Regions from separate parts of the Pseudoalteromonas sp. 10-33 genome, predicted to be linked through region 1. Evidence: predicted binding sites of a transcription regulator. Region 1 holds the regulator's gene; the other holds the start of a gene.

Region 1 (3,527 bases):
TGAAAAAAGCCGAATTAGAAGCTGATAAAGCAATTGCTTGCCTAAACTTTTTACCTGAATCTGATTACAAACACGCATTAGTCAGCTTAGCCCGCATAGCGGTGGACCGTGACCATTAATATTTAGTGGCTCGATGTAAATAAATTTAGATCAACAAAAAAGCCTGCAAATGCAGGCTTTTTTAATGCTCAATTTGGCTATTACGCCATGAAATCAACACCTTCTTTGATGTCTTTTTTCAGAGTCTCAAGCATGTCGTTTTTCGCTTTTTCTTCAAAAGCGCTAAGTTCGCCGTAAGAAAGAATTTCTTCAACGCCGTTTTTACCTAAGCGTACTGGGTGTGCAAAATACTCTGCATCACCATCTTCAACAGCAACATATGCATAGTCTACAACTTCTTCACCTTGTAGGCCTTTAACTAAAGACATACAAAAACGTGCTGCAGCAGCACCCATTGATAATGTAGCTGAACCACCACCGGCTTTAGCATTTACTACTTCAGTACCTGCATTTTGGATACGTGGAGTAAGCGCAGCAACTTCGTCTTCAGTGAAAGTAACACCTTCAACTTGAGAAAGAAGAGGAAGGATAGTTGTGCCAGAGTGACCACCAATTACGGGTACTTTAACTGTAGCAACGTCTACACCTTTAAGTTCAGCAACAAATGCTTCTGAACGAATGACGTCAAGCGTAGTAATACCAAATACACGGCTTGCATCGTATGTGCCTGCTTTTTTAAACACTTCAGCAACAATAGGTACGGTGCCGTTTACTGGGTTAGTAATGATACCCACAAGTGCTTTAGGGCAACTAGCTACAATGCCTTCAGCTAGTGTTTTGATGATACCGGCATTTACGTTAAATAAATCTGCACGATCCATACCTGGTTTACGTGGCATACCCGCTGGGATTAAAACAATATCAGCACCGTCAAGCGCTGTGTTTAAATCGTCTGCACCAAAACCTGCTACTTTAACATCAGTTGGGATGTGTGATAGGTCAACAGCAACACCTGGTACAACTGGTGCAACATCGTAAAGTGATAATTCAGAACCAGCTGGTAAGCCTGTTTTTAATAGTAAAGACAATGCTTGACCGATACCGCCTGCAGCACCTAATACAGCAACTTTCATTGGAATTCTCCGTCATTTGAGGTAGGAAATACTTGTGGCCCTTAAGATAATGAAATTAGCGCCTAAAAACAAATTTATCGGGCCTATTTTGCGATATTTTCGACCATAGTTGTAAACTTTGGTGGTTTATCGCATCAAACTGTCAAGTTGACTAAACAACTGCTGCATAATTATTCATTTTTGTGTAGTATTTACAGCATAAATAAAAATAATGAACAAAGACTATGCAACCTCAAGATAAACAAGAAGCATTGGTAAAAGCGTTTAAGTCTCTTTTAAAAGAAGAAAACTTTGGCTCTCAGGGCGAAATAGTTGATGCGCTTAAAGAGCAAGGCTTTGATAATATAAGCCAGAGTAAAGTGTCACGCATGTTAAGTAAGTTTGGCGCTGTGCGTACCCGTAATGCTAAGCAAGAAATGGTTTACTGCCTCCCCGCTGAAATGGGAGTGCCTACAGCTAAAAGCCCATTACGCCAGTTAGTCATTGATATTATGCATAATGAAATGATGATCATTATTCGCACAAGCCCAGGTGCTGCGCAGCTTATTGCCCGCTTACTTGACTCGTTAGGAAAGGCCGATGGTGTACTCGGTACTATTGCCGGAGACGATACTATATTTATTGCTCCAGCAAAAATTTCTGAAATAGACGTAACACTTGAACGTGTACGTATTTTGTTTGATACGGTTTAAATTTGCTTTAAAAACCCAACTGAGGGGGCAAAAAAAGCTGACCCCATATCGGCTTGAGTAAAATCAAGCCAGTGGTCGTAACACTCCCCCTCACCTAAACGGCTATTCAATACAGCCTCAAATGCAGTCCCAGTGCTTGCGCAGCTTATGCATAACATCCCTTGTTCATAAACATCACCATAAGGCATACTTTGATTCAACAAAAGGGGTTGCCCTTCTTCATCTTTTAATTCACTGCGCGTGGCATGGCTCGTATTTAACGCAGGGGTTATTAACGTGTTATCTAGGCGTGTACGGCCCATTATTAGTTCTTGTTCACTGAGCGATAAATGCTGCCAAACAGTTAAGTCGTGTTTGTAGCGTTGAACATGAATATAACTTCCCTGATCTTCAAAACACCCTGGTTTATTAATTAACGCGGTTGCTCTTTTTTTTCTACCATGTGGCATATCGCCACCATAAATAAAGCCGTTAAAGTCTCGGCCATCTAAAAAGCGAAAGTTACGAATTTGCTCCACCAGCTCTACATCAGGTGCAAAAAGCTTTAAAACTTGCAGTGCAAATAAGTGATTTACATCTTCTCTATCGGAACGCACCTGCACAAACAAGTCACACGGTTGGACACTCATTTGGTGATCTGAATGATTTATATTGGGAAAGCTTTGCAGCTCACTAGGAATATATTCAGGAAGGATATGAGGCCAATATTGGGCACCAATGGCAACAACACATGACAACATTGACTCTGAAAACTGATCGTTAAACTCCTCTTCAATAGCGCTTACTTGCTTTAGTTTAGCGCGCAATGATTCGTCTTGACCATCAAACACATTAAAAAATAAATGCAAACCATGTAGGTTTGCTTCAGCACAAATCCCAGATTGCGCTTGCGCCATTGTTATTCCTCAGTTTTACAGATATAAACACAGTAAATAACATTTGATTACGATTCAAAAAAGTTCACTGTGTGGGGGTTTATTTTTATTATAACCTGCTCATTGATTTCAAATGATTGGCCATATTGCGCTGCAACTTCAAGCGTTTGCTCGGCTATGACAACTTTATAAATATGAGCAGAACCAATAAAGCGACGACTTAATATTGTAGCCCGTTTACTGAGTTTGTCACTTTGACACTCTTTCACCAGTTCTATTTGATGAGGCCGCACATATAACTCACCACTACATGAATGGTGGCTTGCTGGCGTATCAGACTCAACAGTACCAAAAGGTGTTTTATATTCAGTTGCCGTTAATGCTTGTGCGGGTAAGTATATGCCTTGACCAAGAAACTCTGCAACCACCTTTGACCTAGGAGCAGCAAAAAGCTGCTCTGGCGTGCCTTGTTGGGCAACTTTTCCACGATGCATAATGGCAAGCGTGTCTGAAAAAGCAAACGCCTCTTCTTTGGAATGGGTAACAAATACCGCTGATACTTGTTGCGCCTTAATAATGCGGCGAATATCAGCAATTAACTCAAACCTAACTTGAGTATCTATATTAGAAAAGGGCTCGTCGAGTAATAACAAACTAGGTTTGTAGGCCAATGCACGTGCAATCGCAACACGTTGCTGCTGCCCTCCGGAAAGCTGGTGAGGAAACCTATCGGCACAACCCGACAAATGCACTAACTGAAGCATTTCATCTACACGTTGTTGCTTTTCGGATTGGCTCATTTTACCTAACCCAAACGCAATGTTATC
Region 2 (3,527 bases), on a different contig from region 1:
ACTGGCTAACCCGCTTACCTCGGGTGTGATTTTAAAAGAGATATTAGCTGAGCAAAAAGAGCTTGCTAAAACAGACCCTGTATTTAAAAAGTATTTAAGCAAATACATGAAATAGTAAATGCCGCATTTATAAAAAAGACGCTATTTCGCGTCTTTTTTTTGCTTAGTTAAAAGCAACAGGCTTTTATAATATTGCTAATGATGTGCTGTGAGGGCTTTATTTTTTCCATTGCTAAAAATTCGTCAGGTTGATGCGCTTGGTTAATTGAACCCGGCCCCATAACAATGGTTTCACAGCCTAATTGTTGAATAAACGGGGCTTCTGTACAGTAATTAACAGCAATGGCTTTTTGGCCAGCTATTTTTTCTGCAAGTTGAACTAGCGCACTGTCGGTGTGGCCTGTAAATGCCGGTATTGGGTCGTGCAGGTCAATTACACTCACTGAGTTAGGATATTGTTCGTTAATCTCTTTTGTTGCATCAAGAAGCAAAGCTTGCAACTCTTGCACGCTAAGCCCTGGCAGTGGGCGCATATCAATATGCATTTCACAACACCCACATATTCTATTTGCGTTGTCGCCACCATGAATATTACCTAAATTTAAAGTAGGGTAAGGTATTTCAAAGTGATTTAGTGAATACTTATTCTTTAATTGCTCTTTCAAGATCAGTAATTTTGAAGTCACTTTATGCATAACTTCAATGGCGTTTAGACCACGCTCGGGATCGGAGCTATGCCCAGAGCGACCAACGACCCTTATAGCTGTACTCATATGGCCTTTATGTGTAAATACCGGTGTCATATCAGTAGGCTCACCAATAATACAGCGCGCTGGTTTTAAATTTGGGTGCTGACAAATTTGTTGAGCACCTGCCATTGTTGTTTCTTCATCGGCGGTAGCAAGTATTAAAATAGGCTGTGTTTGTTGTTTTTCATCCAACTCGCTTATAGCTTGCAGCACAAAAGCAAAAAATCCTTTCATATCAATGCTGCCTAAACCATAGAGTTTGTTATTGAGTTCGGTTAATTTAAACGGATCATGATTCCAGCGGCTGTCATCAAACGGCACTGTATCGGTATGCCCAGCAAGCATTAAACCGCCATCGCCAATGCCGCGTTTTGCTAATAAGTTATAACGCCCTTTTTTACCTTCAAGTTCTATTATTTCACACGTAAAGCCAAGAGTTTCACACCATTGTGCAAGTAACTCGATAACACTTTTATTGCTCATACATTGACTGTCTTCAATCGCACTAATAGAAGGGGCTGCAATTAATTGCTGATACATAGAAATAAACGAAGGCAGAGACATAAAAATTCCCAAAATAATTATTCAATTTAATTGCATAACAATATAAAAGTATTTATGATGAATATCAATTCACTTTTTAAGCATAAATATATTAAGTAACACCATGAAGATAATGCGACGATAATCAAAATTCATTAATAAATAAGACTTAATTAGCACCTAAGCTAGTGTAAGCGAACACATAAGTAAGTAGTAATAAATTTTAAGATAACGAGTAAATAATGAATGTAGTGATTATTGGCGCAAGTGGTTACAGCGGCGCAGAACTAGCAAGCCTTATTGCTAAACATCCAAATTTAACTTTATCAGGTTGTTATGTATCTGAAGGTAGCCTAGACAAACATAAATTACTGAGTGATTTATACCCAGAACACTCAGGCTTACTTGATATTCCTTTACTTCCTCTTACAAAATCGGCGTTTGACGACATTAAAGCGAATACAGATTACGTATGCCTGTGTACCGACCATAAAGTAAGTGTAGATTTAGCGCCGCAATTTTTAGCGATGGGCAAAAAGGTGTTTGACCTATCGGGTGGTTACCGCCTAGCAAATAATGACGATTACGTTACTTATTATGGCTTTGAACATAAGCACCCTGAGCTATTAAATGAATCGGCATACGGTTTAGCTGAGTGGAATAGCAATGCCATTGCAGATGCAAAGTTAGTGGCTGTTGCGGGTTGTTACCCTACTGCGGCACTCAATGCGTTAAAGCCACTACAGCAAGCCGGTTTGTTAAGCGACGACAAAATTATTATTAATGCAGTGTCGGGTGTAACAGGCGCAGGGCGTAAAGCCAGTGTAGGTACTCATTTTTGTGAAGTATCGCTAGCGCCATATGGTTTATTTAACCATCGTCACGGACCAGAAATAGAACAGCACCTGGGCCATAAGGTTTTATTTACGCCTCATTTAGGTAACTTTGCTCGCGGTATTTTAGAAACGATTTACGTGCAACTAAAACCTGAGGTGACAAGTGGGCAAGTAGCAACGGCTTATGATGTGCTTTCAAAAGAGCCTTTAATTCGTTTATTAGGCAATAAAATTCCATCAATCAAAGGGGTTGCAAAGCAGCCCTACGTTGATATTGGGTGGCAACAGCAAGGCTCGCAATTAATTGTTGTTGCGGCAATCGATAACCTACTTAAAGGTGCTGCGGGGCAAGCTCTGCAATGTATTAATTTATCTATGGGTTTAAACCATACCACAGGCTTAAAAGGAGCGTTTTAATGAGAAAAAAAACGTGGGTAATTAAGCTTGGCGGTGCTGTACTCAATACTGAAAATGCAGCTCACGCGTTATTTGAAGTGTTATCTAATCAGCCAAACCATAACTTTGTAATTGTGCACGGTGGTGGGGCATTAGTCGATACATGGTTAAAAGAGGCTGGTTTTGTTAGTGCTAAACATCAAGGTTTACGTATTAGCCCTGCTGAACAAATGCCGCATATAGTCGGTGCACTTGCAGGGTGTGCAAACAAGCAGCTAATGGCTCAAGCTATTTCTGCTGGCCACAAGCCTGTTGGCTTAAGCCTTTATGAAGCAGGCGTAACCGCATCGCAAAAGCTCAAAGCATTGTGTTTAGTAGGTAAGTGCGAAAGCAACGATGACTCTATTATTAACGATTTACTAAACGTCGGGCGTCTACCTATTGTTAGCTCAATAGGATTTGATGAACAAGGACTTTGGTACAACGTTAATGCTGACGAGGCTGCGGCAGCTATTGCTAATAATTTAAATGCAGAGCTTATTTTTATGACCGATGTAGAGGCCGTACTTGACGCTAATAAACAGCCGTTACATCACCTTGACACAAAACACATTGAGACTTTAATTGCAGAGGGAGTAATTGTGGGCGGGATGGAGGTCAAAGTTAAGACCAGTCTTCACGCTGCCCTACACTTACGACGCGGTGTGTATATTTCCAGCTGGCAAAAGCCAGAAAATTTAACTGCTTTGCTACAAGGCGAGCATGTCGGAACAAAGATTACACCATAGGGTTACCATGTTAGAGAATTTTTTAACGGGTCTAGAGTTAGACCAACAAGGCGCACTTAATTTATTAAAGCTAGCGCGTGATTTAAAAGCAAATCCCGAGAAATACAGCCAAGTACTAGCGGGTAAGTCAGTTGTTACACTATTTGAAAAGCAAAGCTTACGTACACGTTTATCGTTTGATATTGGTATTAATCGTTTAGGTGGTCATGCGGTTT

The links. The regulator ArgR, encoded in region 1, controls arginine synthesis, uptake and breakdown. The targets are predictions, from matches to a motif close to ANTGAATANNTATTCANT.
Region 2: a site for ArgR is predicted at 1,370-1,387, ahead of argC (N-acetyl-gamma-glutamyl-phosphate reductase). Genes of this name have one in related genera too.

Annotation. Positions count from the first base shown of each region.
Region 1 is NZ_LOFI01000024.1:183,164-186,690, forward strand. It holds gene ispB (octaprenyl diphosphate synthase) at 1-119, shown strand, start outside; gene mdh (malate dehydrogenase) at 201-1,133, opposite strand; gene argR (transcriptional regulator ArgR) at 1,358-1,825, shown strand; gene ATS76_RS13245 (Dyp-type peroxidase) at 1,822-2,721, opposite strand; gene ATS76_RS13250 (ABC transporter ATP-binding protein) at 2,769-3,527, opposite strand, start outside.
Region 2 is NZ_LOFI01000007.1:45,778-49,304, forward strand. It holds gene panP (pyridoxal-dependent aspartate 1-decarboxylase PanP) at 1-115, shown strand, start outside; gene argE (acetylornithine deacetylase) at 168-1,313, opposite strand; gene argC (N-acetyl-gamma-glutamyl-phosphate reductase) at 1,535-2,545, shown strand; gene argB (acetylglutamate kinase) at 2,545-3,312, shown strand; gene ATS76_RS06645 (ornithine carbamoyltransferase) at 3,320-3,527, shown strand, end outside.